Regions from separate parts of the Streptomyces sp. NPDC023481 genome, predicted to be linked through region 1. Evidence: riboswitches for the same ligand, from Rfam matches in the RefSeq annotation. Region 1 holds a riboswitch; each other region holds the start of a gene.
What was found. Region 1 has a riboswitch for cyclic di-AMP ahead of ACZ3ZD_RS24655 (M23 family metallopeptidase). Riboswitches for the same ligand answer to the same signal wherever they lie in the genome.

Region 1 (5,046 bases):
GCGTGCGGTGCCCCCGTCACGCAGCACCACGTCCGCCTCCCAGTGGGCGGGGTAGTGGTGCCGGTCCTGCCGGTCCGCCGAGGTCTGCATGAGCCCCAGAGTACGGCTCGCGTACGACAACGGAGCGAGGCAGTCTGTGGAGGACGACAAGCCGGACCGAGGCCGCGGTCCGGCCCCACACCGGAGCGGGACGCACGTCCCCTCCGGGCACGCTTCACGATATGGGAAACTGGTCTAGACAACCCTGAACACCGAAGGGCAGCAACACATGGCTGAGCGCCGCGTCAACGTCGGCTGGGCCGAGGGCCTCCACGCCCGCCCCGCCTCCATCTTCGTCCGAGCCGCCACGGCCGCAGGCGTCCCGGTGACGATCGCCAAGGCCGGGGGCAACCCCGTCAACGCGGCCTCCATGCTCGCCGTTCTGGGCCTGGGCGCCCAGGGCGGCGAGGAGATCGTCCTCGCCTCCGACGCCGAGGGTGCGGACGCCGCACTCGACCGGCTGGCCAAGCTGGTCTCCGAGGGCCTGGAGGAGCTGCCCGAGACCGTCTGAGCGAGCACCGCACAGAAGCGCCGGAGCCGCGCCGCCTTTTCGGGTGGCGCGGCTTCGGCGTGTGCGGGGTGGCTTTCCCACCGGAAAAGCCACCCGCCGAATTACCGCGCCGTTAATTCGGGCAGCGGAAAAGACCCCGCCCCGAATAACTCCTCTTTGTATACGGCCCCCGTGTTAATGCCGTCGGCCCGACATGTTTACGGCTCGTTGCGAAGTCCTCACACGCTCCGCGCCGCCGGAAAACCGCAGCCGGTGCGCGCCGGTCGCGCGCTCGGCGTGCAGCGTGGTGAGGGCCCGCGCGCGCTCGGCGTCGCCGCGCGCCACCGCGTCCACGATGGCGCCGTGCTCCGTCCAGGACTCCATCGGGCTGACCGGCGCCTCCACCGTGTACATCCAGGCGATCTTGTGCCGCAGCTGGGTGAGCATCGCGGTCAGCGAGGGGCTGCCGGAGGCCTGGGCGAGCGTCTCGTGGAACCAGCCGCCCAGCGAGCGAAGGTCCTCGCTGCCGCCCCTCCTGGCCCGTTCCTGGCCCAGCCGGACCAGGCCGCGCAGCACCTTCAGATGGGCCTCGGTGCGGCGCTGGGCGGCCCGGGCGGCGCCCAGCGGCTCCAGCAGCATCCGCATCTCCAGCAGGTCGGCGGCCTCCTCCTCGGTCGGCTCGGCCACGCACGCGCCCGCGTGCCGGCGCGTCACCACGAAACCCTCGGCCTCCAGGGTGCGCAGGGCCTCACGCACGGGGACGCGCGAGACGCCGTACCGGCGGGCCAGTACCTCCTCGGTGAGGCGGCTGCCGCGCGCGTGGACACCCGCGACGATGTCGTCCCGGACAGCGGTACACACCGAGTGCGCCGGAATACGCATGACCGACCTCCGCCTTAATCCCCGTGAAACGCCGACGATGGACGCGTGTTCCGTGACTCTATTGCAATAGGCCGGAATTTCCGACGGCGGTCCCGGATCCAGGGATATTTTTTGGTCAGCGAATCAGGCGGACACCGCGAAAAACGACGAAAGCCCCGGCTCGGTGAGCCGGGGCTTCGGACGGTCGTGCGCGGGGTGTCAGACGTTCACGCCGTGCTGGCGGAGATAGGCGACCGGGTCGACGTCGGAGCCGTACTCGGGAGTGGTCCGCGCCTCGAAGTGCAGGTGCGGCCCGGTGACGTTGCCGGTGGCGCCGGACAGGCCGATCTGCTGGCCCGGGACGACCTTCTGGCCCACCGTGACCCCGATGGACGACAGGTGCCCGTACTGCGTGTACATGCCGTCGGCCATGCGAATCACGATCTGGTTGCCGTACGCGCCTCCCCAGCCGGTGGAGACGACCGTGCCGGAGCCCACCGCGTGGACGGCCGTGCCGCTGGCGGCGTGGAAGTCGATGCCGGTGTGCGAACCGGAGGACCACAGGGAGCTGCTGGCCTGGTAGCCCGTGGAGACGTACGAGTGCGCGACGGGGGCGACGAAGGTGTTCAGCAGCTTGCGCTCGGCCTCGCGGGCGGCACGGGCCTTGGCCGCGCGCACCTCCGCGGCCCGCTTGGCGGCGGCCTTCGCCGCGGCCTCCTCGGCCGCCTTCAGCTCGGCGGCCTGCTGCTGGGCGGCGGCCTGCGCGTCGATCTGCTCGGGAACGTCCTGGGTCACGGCGAGGACGGGGACGAGCCCGGTCTGCTCCGTGGGGTTCTCGGCGGCGAGCGCCGGGGAGGCGGCGAGGGTGCCGATCACGCCGGTGGTGGTGAGGGCCGCGATACCGGCCGCCTGAGCGGTGGTCCGCTTGACCCGGCCGGGCTTGCGGTGCTTCCCGGTGGCGCACATGAACGCCATGAAGTGGCTGGTCCTTTCCTTCCCTCTCGCCTACCGGGTTAGCTGACGGGTTCGGAGCAGGAAGGTCTCCTACGGGCTCCCCCACTCGCGCGCGGGCGCCCGATTCACCCCAGGGACTGCGTGGGTCCCCGGCTCCCCTGGCTCGCGCCGTACGGGGACTCGGCGATGACTGTCCGGTGCCGCGGGCGCGGCGCACTGCCTGACGAACAGCCCGGATGACGCTACGGCGGCCCGCTCCCCGTCCTCAAACGGAAGCGGCCTTTTGTAGCGCATCCCACAGGGCAGACAGGCAACCTCCGCCCCAAAACGGGCATCTGAGGGAGCGAGTGGAACAACAGGGCCCTGACGACCGACGCGTTGCCAGGGCCCTGCGCGCGCGTGCCGTTACTCGGCCGCCACCACGGTCACTTCACCGATGCCGAGCGCCTCCACCGGCGCCTTGATGGCGGCCGCGTCACCGACGAGGACGGTCACCAGGCGGTCCACCGGGAAGGCGTTCACGACGGCCGCGGTGGCCTCCACCGTTCCCGTGGCGGCCAGCTGCCGGTACAGCGTCGCCTGGAAGTCGTCGGGCAGGTGCTGCTCGACCTGGTCGGCCAGCGTGCTCGCGACGGCCGCCGCGGTCTCGTACTTCAGCGGCGCCACGCCGACGAGGTTCTGCACGGCGACGTCCCGCTCGGCGTCGGTCAGGCCCTCCGCCGCGACGGTCCGCAGCACCTTCCACAGGTCGTCCAGCGCCGGGCCGGTGTTCGGCGTGTCCACCGAGCCGCTGATGGCGAGCATCGCCGCGCCCGTGCCGTCCGGCGCGGACCTGAGGACCTGTCCGAAGGAGCGCACGCCGTAGGTGTAGCCCTTCTCCTCGCGCAGGACGCGGTCCAGGCGGGAGGTGAGGGTGCCGCCGAGGCAGTACGTGCCGAGCACCTGGGCGGGCCACACGCGGTCGTGCCGGTCGGGGCCGATCCGGCCGATGAGCAGCTGCGTCTGGACGGCGCCGGGCCGGTCCACGATGACCACGCGCCCGGTGTCGTCGGCGGTCACCGGCGGCACCGGCCGGGGCTCGCCCGGGGTGCCGGTCCAGGCGCCCAGGGTGTCGCCGAGCAGGCCGTCCAGGTCGACGCCGGTCAGGTCGCCGACGACGACCACGGTGGCCGTGCCGGGCCGCACATGGCGGTCGTAGAAGGCGCGTACGGCCGCCGCGTCGATCTTCTCGACCGTCTCCTCGGTGCCCTGGCGCGGCCGGGACATGCGGGAGGTCGCCGGGAACAGCTCCTTGGAGAGTTCCTTGGCGGCCCGGCGGGAGGGGTTGGCCAGTTCGTGCGGGATCTCGTCCAGGCGGTTGCGGACCAGCCGTTCGACCTCGCTCTCGGCGAAGGCGGGCGCGCGCAGGGCGTCGGCGAGCAGACCGAGGCCCTTGGCCAGGCGGGAGGCCGGGACCTCCAGGCTGAGCCGGACGCCGGGGTGGTCTGCGTGCGCGTCCAGGGTGGCGCCCGCGCGCTCCAGCTCGGCGGCGAACTCCTCGGCGGAATGCTTGTCGGTGCCCTCCGAGAAGGCCCGCGCCATGATCGTGGCGACGCCGTCCAGGCCGGCCGGCTCGGCGTCCAGCGGCGCGTCCAGCAGCACCTCCACGGCGACGACCTGCTGGCCGGGACGGTGGCAGCGCAGCACGGTCAGGCCGTTGTCGAGCGCGGTGCGCTCGGGAGCCGGGAACGCCCAGGGCCGGGCCTCGCCGGGCTGCGGCCGGGGGTGGAAGTCCATGGTGGCGAGTTCGGTCACTTGGCCGTCTCCTCGTTCTCGTTGCCGGCCTCTACGGTGGCTTCCTGCTCCGGGTCCCCGGGGATGTCGGCGTCCTCCACGGCCTGCGGGGACTTCGGCTCGTAGACGAGCACCGCGCGGTTGTCGGGCCGCAGGCGGGCCTTGGCGACCTCCTGGACCTCCTGCGGGGTGACCTCCAGGACGCGCTGGACGGCGGTCAGGGCGAGCTGAGGGTCGCCGAACAGGACCGCGAACCGGCACAGTTCGTCGGCACGGCCGGCGACCGTGCCGAGCCGGTCCAGCCACTCGCGCTCCAGCTGCGCCTGGGCGCGCTCCATCTCCTCGGGCGTGGGGCCCTCCGCGGCGAACCGGGCCAGCTCCTCGTCGATGGCGGTCTCGATGACCGGCACCTCGACGTCACCCGAGGTCTTCACGTCCAGCCAGCCCATGGAGGGCGCGCCGGCCAGGCGCAGCAGGCCGAAGCCGGCCGCGACGGCCGTACGGTCCCGGCGCACCAGCCGGTTGTACAGGCGGGAGGACTCGCCGCCGCCGAGAATGGTCAGGGCGAGGTCGGCCGCGTCGCACGCGCGCGTGCCGTCGTGCGGGAGCCGGTAGGCGGCCATCAGGGCGCGCGCGGGGACCTCCTCCACGACGACCTCGCGCTTCTGCTCGCCGATGACGTCGGGCAGGGAGCCGTCCCGGGGCGCGGGCTTGCCGTCGTGGGAGGCGATGGAGCCGAAGTACTTCTCGACCCAGGCGAGGGTCTGCTCGGGGTCGATGTCGCCGACCACGGAGAGCACCGCGTTGTTCGGCGCGTAGTAGGTGCGGAAGAACGCGCGGGCGTCCTCCAGGGTGGCCGCGTCCAGGTCCGCCATGGAGCCGATCGGCGTGTGGTGGTAGGGGTGGCCCTCGGGGTAGGAGAGCGCGGT
Region 2 (5,046 bases), on a different contig from region 1:
CGCCAGGCGCGCTGTTCCTCCGGGGTGAGCCAGCGGGTCGTCATGCCGCCAGTGTAGGTTTGTTTCAAACTTGAACCAAGCCGTACGACCGCGCCGGACCACTCGTACGGCCACCCGCCCCCCGCCTCCGGAAAAGAGAGCGCGCCGATGCCCCTGCCGTACGTGCTGCTGTCCGCCGCCGTCTCCCTCGACGGCTACCTGGACGACACCGGCCCCGAGCGGCTGCTGCTGTCCAGCCCGGCCGACTTCGACCGGGTCGACGCGGTACGGGCCGGCGTCGACGCCATCCTCGTCGGCGCCGGCACGATCCGCGCCGACAACCCCCGCCTGCTGGTCAACTCGGCCGAGCGGCGCGCGGCCCGCACGGCGGCGGGCAGGCCGGAGTACCCGCTGAAGGTCACCGTCACCGCCACCGGCGACCTCGACCCGGCCGCCCGCTTCTGGCACACCGGCGGCGACAAGCTCGTCTACTCCACCGACCGGGGCGCCGAACGGGCCGCCCGCCTCCTCGGGCGCACCGCCGACGTCGTCCCGCTCGGCCCCGCGCTGGACTGGCGGGACCTGCTGGAACACCTGCACGAGGTGCGCGGGGTCGGACGCCTGATGGTCGAGGGCGGCGGCACGGTCCACACCCAGCTCCTCCAGCAGGGCCTCGCCGACGAGCTCCAGCTGGTCCTCGCCCCGCTGTTCGTCGGCGACCCCGCGGCCCCGCGCCTGTTCGGGCCGGGCGCCTACCAGGGCGGCCGCCTGCGCCTGCTGGACACCCGCCGGATCGAGGACGTCGTCCTCATGCGGTACGCGCCGACGGCCCCCGGCACCGGCGCGCGGCCCACCGCCGCGGACCGCCACTGGCTGCGCACCGCCTGCGAGCTGGCCGCGCAGTGCCCGCCGTCGCGGACGGCGTTCAGCGTCGGCGCGGTGGTCGTCGCCGCCGACGGTACGGAGCTGGCCCGGGGCCACTCCCGGGAGGGCGCCGATCCGGTGGTCCACGCGGAGGAGGCGGCGCTCGCGAAGATCGCCCCGGGTGACGCACGGCTGCCCGGTGCCACGGTGTACAGCAGCCTGGAGCCCTGCGCCCGGCGCGCGTCCCGGCCGGCGCCCTGTGCGGAGCTGATCCTGCGGGCGGGGGTGCGGAGGGTCGTCACCGCGTGGCGGGAACCCGACACGTTCGTGCACGCGGCCGACGGGACGGGGGTGCTCGCGGCCGGGGGTGCGCGGGTGGTCGTACTCCCCGAACTGGAGGAGCTCGCGAAGGCGCCGAACGCGCACGTGCTGTGAGCGCCCGCCCGTCCGCCCCGGCGGACGGGCGGGAAAACACCCAGGGCCCGGAATCCTTGGGATTCCGGGCCCTGGGTTTCAGTAGCGGGGACAGGATTTGAACCTGCGACCTCTGGGTTATGAGCCCAGCGAGCTACCGAGCTGCTCCACCCCGCGTCGTTGTGACTCCAGTGTACGCCATGCGCGGGACCGCTCGCACACCCCTTTCGGTCCACCGGGGTCGCCCGGTGTCCCGGGGCCCGGAAACCTGGAGGTACGTCGGACATGTGGGAGACACGCGGTGCGCCCTGGAAAGGTGGAGGAGAGCCCGTACGCCAGGGCGGGCGGCCGGCTCCCCGGCGACCCCGTACCCGACCCGGGGCTCGGCGGCGGGCCCGCGCCGGCGCGGGCCCGCCGCCCGAGGCCGCGCGGTGTGGCCCGCGCGCTGCCCGCGCTCCTCGTCGGCTGCGGGGTCCTGTACGGCCTGCTCACCCCGGACGACTTCACCCCGGTCCCGTTCTTCACCGCCGCCCCGCTGGTCGCCGCGCCCCTGTCCGCGCTGCGCACCACCGTCCTCGCCGGCCTCGCCTCCCTCGCCGCCGCCTACGCCGTGCACACCGACGCCGGTGCCCACCCGACCGTGGGCACCGTCACCGACGTGGTCACCGTGGCCACGGTCGCCCTGCTCGCCGCCGCCATCAACCGGGTGGTCCGGCGCGGCGACCGGCGGCTCGCCTCCGCCCGGGAGATCGCCGAGGCCGCCCAGCGGGCCGTACTGCCGGAGCCCGCCGCGCGGATCGGCGGCTTCGAGATCGCCGCCTGCTACGAAGCGGCCCGCCAGGACGCGTTCATCGGCGGCGACCTGTACGCGGTGCAGGACAGCCCGCACGGCGTCCGGCTGGTCGTCGGGGACGTGCGCGGCAAGGGCATGGGCGCGGTGGCCGCCGTGGCCGTGGTGATCGGCGCGTTCCGGGAGGCGGCCGAGCAGGAGACCACGCTGGAGCGGGTGGCCGAGCGGCTGGAGCGGGCGCTGGCCCGCGAGGGCACCCGGCGGGACGGCATCGACGCCTTCGAGGGGTTCACCACCGCGGTCCTCGCCGAACTCCCGCACGACGACGGGGTGGTACGGATCGTCAACCGCGGCCATCCGCCGCCGCTGCTGCTGCACGCCGACGGCACGTTGTGCACCCTGGCTCCCGCCGAGCCCGCGCTGCCGCTCGGCATGGCCGACCTGGGCCGGTGGCCGGACCGGGCCACCGAGGCCCGCTTCCCGGGCGGCGCCACCTTGCTCTTCCACACCGACGGCCTCTCCGAGGCCCGGGACGCCCACGGCCGGTTCTTCGACCCCGGGCGGCGGCTCGCCGGACGCGTCTTCCCCGGGCCGGCCGCGCTGCTCGGCCGGCTCGCCGCGGACGTGCGCCGGCACTGCGGCGGTGACCTGACCGATGACATGGCGCTGCTCGCCGTCCGACGGCCATGACGGTTCCCACCGAAAGGCCCGGCCCGACAAAACGTTAATGATCAAGGCGAACGGCTTGGAAAGTGACTCGCAAGTCTATTAACGTTCGATAACGCAGCGCGGTCGTCCCAGCCGTCACCAGAGGCGGCTCCGTGCGCACGCGCCGAATCCCGCAAGGGAACCGGGGAACCACCACCTTGGGGTGAATCACGCGGATACCGCCGTGAACTCGTGCAGGTCACGCCGGTTATACGCGCGTAGGAGACCTTCCTGCTCCGAACCCGTCAGCTAACCCGGTAGGCGGCGGAAGGAAAGGAGCGCGCCCGCGTGGCGTCCAACCGGCCTGCCCCAGAAGCCCCGTTCATACCGGCCGAGCGCGAGACCGAGACCTTCGGGTACGGCTCCTACCGTGCCGCGGAGGGCCCCTGGGAGGAGTGGAATCCGACCGAGGAGTCCGTCACCCCGGTCCGTGGCCGGCACCGCGTCGCCAAGCAGCGCGGCGGCTTCGCGCGCAGCTCCACCGTCCTCGGCGTCGGCGTCATCGCCGCGGTCGGCGCGGGCGGCATGGCCAGCGCCAACACCGGCAAGCCACCGGTCTCCCTCTCCCTGCCGGACCTGCCCTCCGTCGGCTCCCTCTTCGCGCACGGCTCCGACGGCTCCCAGCCGGCCGAGGCCGCCACCGCCACGCTCAGCGGCGTCGCCGTGGCCACCGCCGACGGCGAGGACGGCACCGACGCGGGCGAGGCGCTGCGCAACCGGATCATGGCCCAGGCCGAGCATCAGCAGGGCCAGGCCGAGAGCAAGGCCACCGCCGCCGCGCTCGCCGCCGCCCACCGGCAGTCCGCCGACGCCGCCGCCCAGGCCGAGAAGGAGGCCGCCGCCCAGGCCGCCGCGGCCAAGGAGAAGGCGGAGGCCGCCGCCGAGAAGAAGGCCGAGGAGGCCCGGCTGGCCCGGCTGGCCAAGCAGTACACGCTGCCGACCTCCGCGTACACGATCACCTCGACCTTCGGCCAGGCCGGCTCGATGTGGTCCTCCGGCCACCACACCGGCCTCGACTTCGCCGCTCCCACCGGCACCCTGATCAAGGCCATCCACGGCGGCACGATCACCGAGGCGGGCTGGGCCGGTTCCTACGGCTACCGCACGATCCTCACCCTGGACGACGGCACCGAGCTGTGGTTCTGCCACCAGTCCTCGATCAACGTCAAGGCCGGCCAGAAGGTCTCCACCGGCGAGGTCATCGGCCGCGTCGGCGCCACCGGCAACGTCACCGGCCCGCACCTGCACCTGGAGGTCCACCCGGGCGGCCAGCCCGGCGCGATCGACCCCATGGCGTGGCTGCACGGCAAGGGCCTCACCCCCTGACACCCGCGCTCCGCGGGGGGCTTTGCGAATTTCGGCGCCGGCGGCGGAATGCGATCTTCTGCCGCCGGCGTTGACATGTCGTATGACGTCACTTCGCCAACTGGGCACTTCCGACCTCCAGGTCTTCCCGCTCTCCCTGGGCGGCAACGTCTTCGGCTGGACCGCGGACGAACAGACCTCCTTCGCCGTCCTCGACGCCTACACGGCGGCCGGCGGCAACTTCATCGACACCGCCGACGCCTACTCCGCCTGGGTCGAGGGCAACCAGGGCGGCGAGTCGGAGACGATCATCGGCAAGTGGGTCAAGGCCCGCGACAACCGCTCCGATGTCGTCATCGCCACCAAGGTCAGCCAGCACCCGCGGTACCGGGGGCTGTCCGCCGCCAACATCAAGGCCGCGGCCGACGCCTCCCTGCGCCGCCTGGACACCGACTACATCGACCTCTACTACACCCACTACGACGATCCCGAGGTGCCGGTCGAGGAGATCATCGGCACGCTGGACGAGCTGGTGAAGGCCGGCAAGGTCCGGCACATCGCCGCCTCCAACATCACCGCCGAGCGCCTCAGGGCATCCCTGGAGTTCTCCGACCGCGAGGGCCTCGCCCGCTACGTCGCCCTCCAGCCGCACTACAACCTGGTCTCCCGGGACACCTACGAGGGCCCGCTGCAGGACCTCGCCGTCCGCGAGGGCCTGGCCGGCGTCCCGTACTTCTCCCTCGCCTCGGGCTTCCTCACCGGCAAGTACCGGCCCGGTACGACCGTCGACAGCGCCCGCGCCGGCGGTGCCGAGAAGTACCTCGGCACCGAGCGCGGCCAGAGGGTCCTCGCGGCCCTGGACGAGGTCGCCGCGGCCCACGAGGCCCCGGTCGCCACCGTGGCCCTGGCCTGGCTCGCCGCCCAGCCGTCGATCACGGCCCCGATCGCCTCCGCACGGACGGTGGAACAGCTGCCCGCGCTGGTGG
Region 3 (5,046 bases), on a different contig from region 1:
CTGCTGAACATCGATCCGCCGGACCACACCCGGCTGAGAAGGCTGGTCAGCAAGGCGTTCACGCCCCGCCGGGTCGCCGAGTTCGCGCCCCGGGTGCAGGAGCTGACCGACCAGCTCATCGACCGGTTCGCGCAGAGCGGCTCGGCCGACCTCATCCACGAGTTCGCCTTCCCGCTGCCCATCTACGCCATCTGCGACCTGCTCGGCGTCCCGCGCGAGGACCAGGACGACTTCCGGGACTGGGCGGGCATGATGATCCGGCACGGCGGCGGCCCCCGGGGCGGAGTCGCCCGGTCGGTGAAGAAGATGCGCGGCTATCTCGGCGAGCTGATCCACAGGAAGCGGGAGGCGCTGCCCGCCGAGCCGGTGCCCGGCGAGGACCTGATCTCCGGCCTCATCCGCGCCTCCGACCACGGCGAGCACCTCACCGAGAACGAGGCCGCCGCCATGGCCTTCATCCTGCTGTTCGCCGGCTTCGAGACGACGGTGAACCTCATCGGCAACGGCACCTACGCCCTGCTCACCCACCCCGAGCAGCGCGGCCGGCTGGAGCGGTCCCTGGCCGCCGGGGAGCGGGACCTGCTGGAGACCGGCGTGGAGGAACTGCTGCGCTACGACGGCCCGGTGGAGCTGGCCACCTGGCGGTTCGCCACCGAGCCGCTGAGCATCGGCGGGCAGGACATCGCGCCGGGGGATCCGGTGCTCGTCGTCCTCGCCGCCGCGGACCGGGACCCGGAGCGGTTCGCCGACCCGGACGTGCTGGACCTCGCCCGCCGCGACAACCAGCACCTCGGGTACGGGCACGGCATCCACTACTGCCTCGGCGCGCCGCTCGCCCGCCTGGAGGGCCAGACCGCGCTCGCCACCCTGCTCACCCGCCTGCCCGATCTGCGGCTCGCCGCGGATCCGGCGGAGCTGCGCTGGCGCGGCGGGCTCATCATGCGCGGCCTGCGCACCCTGCCGGTGGAGTTCACACCCCCCGCCTGACCACGGGTCGTGGAGGGAAGATGACGAACATTCAACTCTGTGATCTTCACGTGATCTCTGCGGCATGAACTTGTGACAAGTGATCGTATGCCTATACGTTCACCCATCAGCGTGGCGAGCGGCATCACCCGCCGCGCTGCCCCTGCTGTCGCTCGAAAGGCTTCTGCATGCTCTCCGGGAACGGCCGACACCGTCGCCCCCGCCAGGCCCCGGCCCTGCTCGTCGCGGCCGGAGTGACCGGCTCCGCCATCGCCATCCCGCTCCTCGGCGCGGCGAGCGCCAACGCGGCCGACGGCACCACGTGGGACAAGGTGGCCGAATGCGAGAGCGGCGGCTCCTGGAGCGCGAACCCGGGCAACGGCTACTACGGCGGCCTGCAGATCTCGCAGGAGGACTGGAACAGCTACGGCGGCGGCGACTACGCGGCCAGCCCCGACCAGGCCAGCCGCAACCAGCAGATCGCCGTCGCCGAGAAGATCCTCGCCGACAAGGGCACCACCCCGTGGGCCACCTGCGCCCTGCTGTCCGGGCTGACCTCGGGCTCGGGCTCCGTGGACGTCGACACGGGTGTCGGTGGCTCCGGTGGCACCGGCGGTTCGGGTGACTCGTCCGGATCGACCGAGAAGTCCGGTGACTCCGGCTCCGGCAGCACGGACTCCTCCGGCGGCTCCGGCTCCACCGAAGGCTCCGGCTCGTCCGGTACGCCGGATTCGTCACCCTCCACCGGTGCCGGCTCCGACGCCAACTCCGGCTCGGGCGCCGGTTCCTCGTCGGGCACGGCCACCACGCCGGGCGGGAAGTCGGACAAGGGCGCCGGCGCGGGCACCGGCTCCACGGGAACCAACACCCCCAAGACGGACAAGTCCACCTCGTCGAGCGCGGGCGACTCGCACGAGTCCGCCCCCGCGGCCACCCCGGGCACCGGCGGCGTCGCGGACAACCCCCAGCAGGCCGCCGGTTCTTGGAGCCTGGTCGACACCGGGGCCCTCAGTGGCGGACGTCACCGCGGGGCGAGCGCCGACGAAAACGTGACAAACGGTCAGGACTCCGCCGCTTCCGGGCGGCACGCGGCGCGCGAAACGGACACGTACACCGTCCGCGAGGGCGACACCCTCGCCTCCATCGCCGACTCCCTTGAGGTCGACGGCGGGTGGCACGCGCTCTACTCCGCCAACAAGAAGGCCATCGGCACCGACCCGAACCACATCAGCGCCGGTCAGACCCTGGAAGTAGAGGGTGAAAAGGGCGCGTAACAGCCGGAGTTGACGCCCCGTTTTACTCCCTGATGTCCGAATTGGCGAAAGTGTGGGATGAGTCTCAGAAGCCCTGATCGTCTTTGAAATTCCGTCGATCACGTGTCTACGGTCGAGACCGCTCGTCACCACGAGCCCCGGCAGTCGCAACGCCGAATCCTGCCAGCGGTTGCCCGGGAACAGTCGTCGCGTCAAGCGCCGTAGGCAGGAGCGGGGGACCCAAGGTAAGTCGCCGGGCCCGGCAGTTGATGCCGGAACCGGCTGGGGGTGAAGCCGCGCAGACCGCGAGAGCGGGAGCGCGGCCGGGCAACTCAACCGGCCCGAACCCGACAGCTCACCTCGCAGGCGTCGGTGAGGGGATCCTTCCATGCTGTTTTCCGGCAAGGGCAAGCACCGCCGTCCGTCCAAGGCCGTCCGCGCCGTCGCGCTCGCCGGTGTCACCGGTGTCGCCGTCGCCGCCCCGCTGATGGCGGCCGGCAACGCCTCCGCCGCCACCTCCTCCGAGTGGGACCAGGTCGCCCAGTGCGAGTCCGGTGGCAACTGGTCCATCAACACCGGCAACGGTTACTACGGCGGTCTGCAGTTCTCCGCCTCCACCTGGGCCGCGTACGGCGGCACGCAGTACGCCGGCACCGCCGACAAGGCGAGCAAGTCGCAGCAGATCGCGGTCGCCGAGAAGGTCCTGGCCGCGCAGGGCAAGGGTGCCTGGCCGGTCTGCGGCACGGGCCTGTCCGGTGCCACCGACAGCGCCCCGGCCCCGAGCAACCCGGCTCCGAGCACCCCCTCGACCTCGGCCGGTACCACCAGCCGCTCCACCGACGACCAGGCCGCCTCCCGCTCCGCCGAGCGCCCGGCCCCGAGCGCGGGCAAGAGCAAGACCGTCACCACCCCGACCGGCAAGAAGGTCAAGAAGGGCGACGGCGAGTACAAGGTCGTCACCGGTGACACGCTCAGCTCCATCGCCCAGGCGCACCACGTGCAGGGCGGCTGGGAGAAGCTGTTCGAGCTGAACAAGGACATCGTCGAGGACGCCAACCTGATCTACCCCGGTCAGCAGCTGCACCTGAAGTGACACCCGGCCGCCGGCCGGACCACGGGGCCCGCCCTTCCGCGCGGGCCCCACTGAAGACCCCTGTGCGGGCCACTCCCCCCCGGCCCCCACGGGCACCCCGCCCGGTGCGTGTTCCCCCGTACGCACCGGGCGGGGTTTTTCACGTCCCAGTCCCCGAACCCTTTGTTTCGACGAGAAACAAAAGGTACCGTCGCCTTGTCCACGGGACGGTCGGTCGGTGGCCGACGCGCCCGGGACGGTTAGGCTCTAGGCGCAAGGCACACCAGCCCCGCACTTCCAGCGTCACATCCAAGAAGGAGATGCTCGTGCCGTCCATCGACGTCGTCGTAGCCCGGGAAATCCTGGACTCCCGAGGCAACCCCACGGTCGAGGTCGAGGTCGGCCTCGACGACGGCAGCACGGGTCGTGCCGCCGTCCCGTCCGGCGCCTCGACCGGCGCCTTCGAGGCCATCGAGCTGCGCGACGGTGACCCGAACCGCTACCAGGGCAAGGGCGTCGAGAAGGCCGTCCTCGCCGTCATCGAGCAGATCGGCCCGGAGCTGGTCGGCTACGACGCCACCGAGCAGCGCCTGATCGACCAGGCCATGTTCGACCTGGACGCCACCGACAACAAGGGCTCCCTCGGCGCCAACGCCATCCTCGGCGTCTCGCTCGCCGTCGCCCACGCCGCCTCCGAGGCCAGCGACCTGCCGCTGTTCCGCTACCTGGGCGGCCCGAACGCGCACCTGCTGCCGGTGCCGATGATGAACATCCTGAACGGCGGCTCGCACGCCGACTCCAACGTGGACATCCAGGAGTTCATGATCGCCCCCATCGGCGCGGAGTCCTTCTCCGAGGCCCTGCGCTGGGGCACCGAGGTCTACCACACCCTGAAGAAGGTCCTGAAGAACAAGGGCCTGTCCACCGGCCTCGGCGACGAGGGCGGCTTCGCCCCGAACCTCGGCTCCAACCGTGAGGCCCTCGACCTCATCCTGGAGGCGATCAAGGAGGCCGGGTACGCACCCGGTGAGCAGATCGCCCTCGCGCTCGACGTGGCCGCCTCCGAGTTCTACAAGGACGGCAAGTACCTCTTCGAGGGCAAGGAGCGCTCCGCCGCCGAGATGACGGAGTACTACGAGGAGCTCGTCGCGGCCTACCCGCTCGTCTCCATCGAGGACCCGCTGTTCGAGGACGACTGGGCGGGCTGGAAGGTCATCACCGACAAGCTCGGCGACAAGGTCCAGCTGGTCGGCGACGACCTGTTCGTCACCAACCCCGAGCGCCTCGCCCGCGGCATCGAGGACGGCGCGGCCAACGCCCTGCTGGTCAAGGTCAACCAGATCGGCTCGCTGACCGAGACCCTGGACGCCGTCGAGCTGGCCCAGCGCAACGGCTTCAAGTGCATGATGTCGCACCGCTCCGGCGAGACCGAGGACGTCACCATCGCCGACCTGGCCGTCGCCACCAACTGCGGCCAGATCAAGACCGGCGCCCCGGCCCGCTCCGAGCGCGTCGCCAAGTACAACCAGCTGCTGCGCATCGAGGAGATCCTCGACGACGCCGCGGTGTACGCCGGCCGCAGCGCCTTCCCGCGCTTCCGCTCCGCGAACCGCTAGCCACAGGGCCAGGGCAAGGGCTGAACCTGGGCCAAGTCCCAGCCAAGTCGTACGTACGTCCCCGGACCGGTCCCGTACCGTGTCCGGGGACGTACGCACGTGTGAAAGGGGAGGCGGAGAGCCAGATGGCCGTGAAGGA
Region 4 (5,046 bases), on a different contig from region 1:
TGCTGACCTTCACGGTGCCGGACAGCTGCTGCACGTCCGACTTGGCGATCTTGTTGATGAGCTGCTGTGCGCTGATTTTCGGCAGGTCGGGGTCGCCGGAGTTGGCGAGCGCCGGGACCAGCCCGATCGTGGCCGCCGCCACCCCCACCACCGCGACCGGGACGGCGTACCGCGCGGCCTTGCGCCGGCCGGAGCGCGGCTTGTCGTCCCGCGCGGCGTCCATTGCGTCGTCGGATTCGTACGGTGCCATGTGTGCCTTACCTCCGTCGTCGGCGGCGGCTGTCCTCACGTTGGTCCGCTGGTCCACCTGAGCCGCCATTCTCACCCGAATCGGTGAGGAGTGGTGATTTCCGTGATGACCATCTGACCAAATCGGCCGTGAGGAATCGTCAGCCCACGGAGGCAACTCCGTGTACGCCTCCGGTATGACACGCGACGGTGGTATCTCCACCCGACCCGTAGGGGTCACGCCGGGCGCGGCGGCCCGTACGGGGCCGGCCGGGTCAGCCGGCGCGGTGCACGACCGCGTCGCACAGCTCCATCAGGGCCGCCTTGGCGTCGCACGCGCGCAGCGGTGCGAGTGCGGCCCGCGCCTCCTCCGCGTACCGCACGGTGTCCCGGCGGGCCTGCTCCAGCGCGGGGTGCGCGCGCAGCGCGGCCAGCGCCTCGGCGTGCCGGGCATCGTCGCTCAGGTCGGAGTCGAGCAGCTCGCACAGCGCGACGTCCTCGGGCCGGCCCAGCCGGGCGGCGCGCTCGCGCAGCCGGAGCACCGGCAGGGTGGGGATGCCCTCGCGCAGGTCGGTGCCCGGGGTCTTGCCGGACTCGTGGGAGTCGGAGGCGATGTCCAGGACGTCGTCGGCGAGCTGGAAGGCGACCCCGAGCCGTTCGCCGTACTGGGTGAGCGTGTCGACGACCGTCTCGTCGGCGCCGGACATCATCGCGCCGAACCGGCACGAGACGGCCACCAGGGAGCCCGTCTTGCCGCCGAGCACGTCCAGGTAGTGATCGACCGGGTCGCGCCCGTCGGAGGGGCCCGCGGTCTCCAGGATCTGGCCGGTGACCAGCCGCTCGAACGCCAGCGCCTGCACCCGGACCGCCTCGGGGCCGAGGTCGGCGAGGATCTGGGAGGCGCGGGCGAACAGGAAGTCGCCGGTGAGGACCGCGACGGAGTTGCCCCAGCGGGTGTTGGCGCTGTCCACACCCCGCCGCACGGCCGCCTCGTCCATGACGTCGTCGTGGTACAGCGTGGCCAGATGGGTCAGCTCCACGACCACGGCCGAGGGCACGACACCGGGCGCGTACGGATCGCCGAACTGGGCCGCGAGCATCACCAGAAGTGGCCGGAAACGCTTCCCCCCGGCCCGCACGAGGTGCTGCGCGGCCTCCGTGATGAACGGGACCTCGCTCTTGGTGGCTTCGAGCAAGCCTTCCTCGACAGCCGCCAATCCGGCCTGGACATCGGCTTCCAGAGCCTGGTCCCGCACGCTCAGCCCGAACGGCCCGACGACGGTCACGAGGGGTCTCCTGTCTGCTGGTGTCTGCTGGCGATTACACGGTTTGTCGATAGGTCGCTGCCATCACTCAAGTCAGCGTATCCGGTCCCTGTTCGATCACCGATAGCGCCCACCGGTCCAGCCCGGGCGGTACCGGATCATGATCGGCATGACGACGATCACACAATAAGAACGGAAATTTACAGCTTTCCCAGTAATTCGGGCGCTATGGCGCAACCTCTCCATACCCCACCACTCCGACTTCCCGCCCCAATCCCCCTAATCCCTCATGTCTGATTTGAAGTAGTTTGCCAGTTCGTGAAATGGCTCACTCCGGCCACCTGCCCGACCCACCCTCAAAAGCCCCTGCGAGCCCTTGTCCTGTCGGCGAGTTGAGGATTGGCAACCGCAAAGGATCAAGCGCCTCATACGACATCGATCAAGGTCAAATCGCACGTTGTATGAATCCGGCCCTTGTTTCCGACATGTGCTCTCGCATACGTTCCGGGCCGTCGGGCGGACGCCGAATCCTGCCGCCGCCCGCGTAACCCATCGACGAACTCATTCGTACGGCAGGAGCGGGGGACCCAGGTAAGTCGCCGGACCGGACGGCACACGCCGCACCGGAACGGCTCGGGGTGAAGCCGTGCCTCTTCCAGGGCACGGCCGGGCACCTCCCAGCCCGAACCCGACAGCTCACCTCGCAGGCGCCGGAGAGGAACACCGCCATGCCTGCTGCCGCTCAGCCCCGCCGCACCCGCACCGGCCGTCTCGTCCGCGCCGTCACCGCCGCCGGCGCCGGTGCCGCCGTACTCGCCCTGCCGCTCATCGGCGCGACCAGCGCCGCCGCGGCCCCCAGCACCACCGCGACGGCCGCCACCACCACCGCCGGCTACCCGAACACCCTGGACGGCTGGATCCGCGAGTCGCTCGCGATCATGGCCCAGAAGGGCATCCCGGGCACCTACAACGGCATCTACCGCAACATCATCCGCGAGTCCTCGGGCAACCCGAACGCCATCAACCTCTGGGACTCCAACGCCGCCAAGGGCATCCCGTCCAAGGGCCTGCTCCAGGTCATCGACCCCACGTTCAACGCGTACCACGTGGCCGGAACCTCGTTCAACATCTACGACCCGGTCGCGAACATCACCGCCGCCTGCAACTACGCGGCCGCGCGGTACGGGTCGATCGACAACGTGTTCAGCGCGTACTGACCGGCTCAGGGCCGGCTCAGGGCCGCAGCCGGGCCAGCTCAGGGTCGCAGTCGGGCCGACTCGAGGCCGGAGCCGGGCCGACTCGGGGCCGGAGCCGCGGCCGGCGCTACTGATATGCCGGTCAGTCGGTCGGCCCCCCGGCCGGGTCGACTTCCCGGTCAGTCGGGCGGGAAGAGTCGTTCGAGGACGACGGCGATGCCGTCGTCCTCGTTCGACAAGGTGATCTCGTCGGCCACCGCCTTCAGTTCGGGGTGCGCGCCGGCCATGGCGACACCGCGCGCGGCCCAGTGGAACATGGGGATGTCGTTGGGCATGTCACCGAAGGCGAGGGCACGGTCGGCGCCGACCCCCAGCCGCCCGGCGGCCAGCGCCAGACCGGTCGCCTTCGTCACCCCGCTCGGCTGGAGCTCCACGGTGCCCGGGCCCGACATGGTGACCGTCGCCAGCGAGCCCACCGCCGCGCGCGCCACCGCCGCCAACTCGTCGTCGGACAGGATGGCGTGCCGCAGCAGCACCTTGCTGATGGGCTCCGCCCACAGGTCGTCGCGCCGGCCGACGCGCACCGCGGGCAGCGTCGGGTGGGGCATCCGGTAGCCGGGCTCGATCAGCGTGAGCCCGTCGACGCCGTCCTGGTCGACCGCCGCGCAGACCGGCCCCACCTCCGCCTCGATCTTGCCGAGCGCGGTCTCGGCCAGCTCCCGGTCCAGCCTCACCGACCACAGCAGGCGGTCGCTCCCGGCGTCGTAGACCTGCGCTCCCTGCCCGCACACCGCGAGCCCCGTGCAGCCGAGGTCCGCGAGCAGCGGCCGTACCCGCGGCGCTGGGCGGCCCGTCACCACCAGGTGCCGGGCACCGGCCCGCGCCACCCGCGCGAGCGCGGCCAGCGACCGGTCGGAGACGGTGTCGTCGCCGCGCAGCAACGTCCCGTCCAGGTCGGTGGCGATCAGTCCGTATGCCGGGGTGGGTGCCATGATCAGAGAATACGGACACCGCGCCCCGCCGACTCATCCTCCGTTCCACGCACTTGCGTGCTGCCACGCCCCTCGTCACGCGCCCCATGTCACGCGCGCGCGTGGATGGATGGCAGGCCACCCCCGCGTGCGCGGTCGGCGGGCCGCTCCTGCCCGCCGTCCCCTTGCCTCATCCGTCACGCGCGTGCGTGCGGGGACGGCGGCCCCACCGTGGCGCCCCGGCTCACCTGTGGCAGCCGTGGGCACCGCGTGAGGCACTGCCCAAGACATGCGGGTGGGCCGTAACGTGTGGCCCGACCACATGGAACGCAGTGCCATGCATGGCCCGGATGAGAGTGAGGCAGCACCCCATGCCCCCCTTCGACGTCCCCGAGGGCGACCCCTTCGGCCCGCACAACCTCCCCTATGGCGTGTTCTCGCCCTCCGGCAGCACGGAGCGGAGGATCGGCGTCCGGCTCGGGGACCACGTCCTCGACGCGGGCGCCGCGGCCGCCGCGCTCGGCTCGCCCCACCAGGCGCTGCTCGCCCGGCCCACCCTCAACCCGCTGCTGGCCGCCGGCCGCGCCACCTGGTCGGACGTACGGCGTGCCGTCACCTCCTGGGTCACGGACCCGGCGCGCCGCGAGGCCGTCGAGCCGCTGTTCCACCCGCTGTCCGAGGTGAACCTGCACCTGCCCTTCGAGGTCGCCGACTACGTCGACTTCTACGCCTCGGAGAACCACGCCCGCAACGTCGGCCAGATCTTCCGCCCGGACGCCGAGGACTCCCTCACCCCCAACTGGAAGCACCTGCCGATCGGTTACCACGGCCGCTCCGGCACCGTCGTCGTCTCCGGCACGGACGTCGTACGACCCTCCGGGCAGCGCAAGGGCCCGGGTGACCCCGCGCCCGTCTTCGGCCCGTCGGTCCGGCTGGACATCGAGGCAGAAGTCGGCTTCGTCGTGGGCGTGCCGTCCCGGCTGGGCGGCCCGGTCGCGCTCGGCGACTTCCGGGAGCACGTCTTCGGGCTCTGCCTGCTGAACGACTGGTCCGCGCGGGACATCCAGGCCTGGGAGTACGTCCCTCTCGGCCCGTTCCTCGGCAAGTCCTTCGCGACCTCCGTGTCGGCGTGGATCACCCCGCTGGAAGCGCTGGAGCACGCGCGCGTGGCGCCCCCCGAGCGCACCCACCCGCTGCTGCCCTACCTGGACGACGAGGCTCCCGACGTGCAGCCCGGCGGCTACGACCTGCACATCTCCGTCGCGATCAACGGCCACGTTGTCTCCGAGCCGCCGTTCTCCACCATGTACTGGACCGCCGCCCAGCAACTCGCCCACATGACGGTGAACGGCGCCTCGCTGCGCACGGGCGACCTGTACGGCTCGG

Region 2: linked by a shared signal. The riboswitch ahead of ACZ3ZD_RS32390 (M23 family metallopeptidase) and the one ahead of ACZ3ZD_RS24655 (M23 family metallopeptidase) in region 1 are both predicted to bind cyclic di-AMP.
Region 3: linked by a shared signal. The riboswitch ahead of ACZ3ZD_RS23185 (transglycosylase family protein) and the one ahead of ACZ3ZD_RS24655 (M23 family metallopeptidase) in region 1 are both predicted to bind cyclic di-AMP.
Region 4: linked by a shared signal. The riboswitch ahead of ACZ3ZD_RS01810 (transglycosylase SLT domain-containing protein) and the one ahead of ACZ3ZD_RS24655 (M23 family metallopeptidase) in region 1 are both predicted to bind cyclic di-AMP.

What each region holds. Positions count from the first base shown of each region.
Region 1 covers NZ_JBVHJE010000013.1:130,479-135,524, forward strand. The annotation lists gene ACZ3ZD_RS24640 (bifunctional acetate--CoA ligase family protein/GNAT family N-acetyltransferase) at 1-90, opposite strand, end outside; gene ACZ3ZD_RS24645 (HPr family phosphocarrier protein) at 269-550, shown strand; gene ACZ3ZD_RS24650 (GntR family transcriptional regulator) at 725-1,411, opposite strand; gene ACZ3ZD_RS24655 (M23 family metallopeptidase) at 1,610-2,365, opposite strand; cyclic di-AMP (ydaO/yuaA leader) riboswitch at 2,378-2,540, opposite strand; gene ACZ3ZD_RS24660 (M16 family metallopeptidase) at 2,750-4,138, opposite strand; gene ACZ3ZD_RS24665 (M16 family metallopeptidase) at 4,135-5,046, opposite strand, start outside.
Region 2 covers NZ_JBVHJE010000021.1:21,202-26,247, reverse strand. The annotation lists gene ACZ3ZD_RS32410 (MarR family winged helix-turn-helix transcriptional regulator) at 1-44, opposite strand, end outside; gene ACZ3ZD_RS32405 (dihydrofolate reductase family protein) at 148-1,278, shown strand; tRNA gene ACZ3ZD_RS32400 (tRNA-Met) at 1,361-1,434, opposite strand; gene ACZ3ZD_RS32395 (PP2C family protein-serine/threonine phosphatase) at 1,559-2,737, shown strand; cyclic di-AMP (ydaO/yuaA leader) riboswitch at 2,868-3,034, shown strand; gene ACZ3ZD_RS32390 (M23 family metallopeptidase) at 3,044-4,081, shown strand; gene ACZ3ZD_RS32385 (aldo/keto reductase) at 4,164-5,046, shown strand, end outside.
Region 3 covers NZ_JBVHJE010000012.1:92,066-97,111, reverse strand. The annotation lists gene ACZ3ZD_RS23195 (cytochrome P450 family protein) at 1-987, shown strand, start outside; gene ACZ3ZD_RS23190 (transglycosylase family protein) at 1,155-2,240, shown strand; cyclic di-AMP (ydaO/yuaA leader) riboswitch at 2,427-2,603, shown strand; gene ACZ3ZD_RS23185 (transglycosylase family protein) at 2,608-3,312, shown strand; gene eno (phosphopyruvate hydratase) at 3,612-4,907, shown strand; gene ACZ3ZD_RS23175 (FtsB family cell division protein) at 5,033-5,046, shown strand, end outside.
Region 4 covers NZ_JBVHJE010000001.1:378,617-383,662, reverse strand. The annotation lists gene ACZ3ZD_RS01820 (LolA family protein) at 1-250, opposite strand, end outside; gene ACZ3ZD_RS01815 (polyprenyl synthetase family protein) at 504-1,514, opposite strand; cyclic di-AMP (ydaO/yuaA leader) riboswitch at 2,037-2,216, shown strand; gene ACZ3ZD_RS01810 (transglycosylase SLT domain-containing protein) at 2,222-2,710, shown strand; gene ACZ3ZD_RS01805 (HAD family hydrolase) at 2,869-3,681, opposite strand; gene fahA (fumarylacetoacetase) at 4,032-5,046, shown strand, end outside.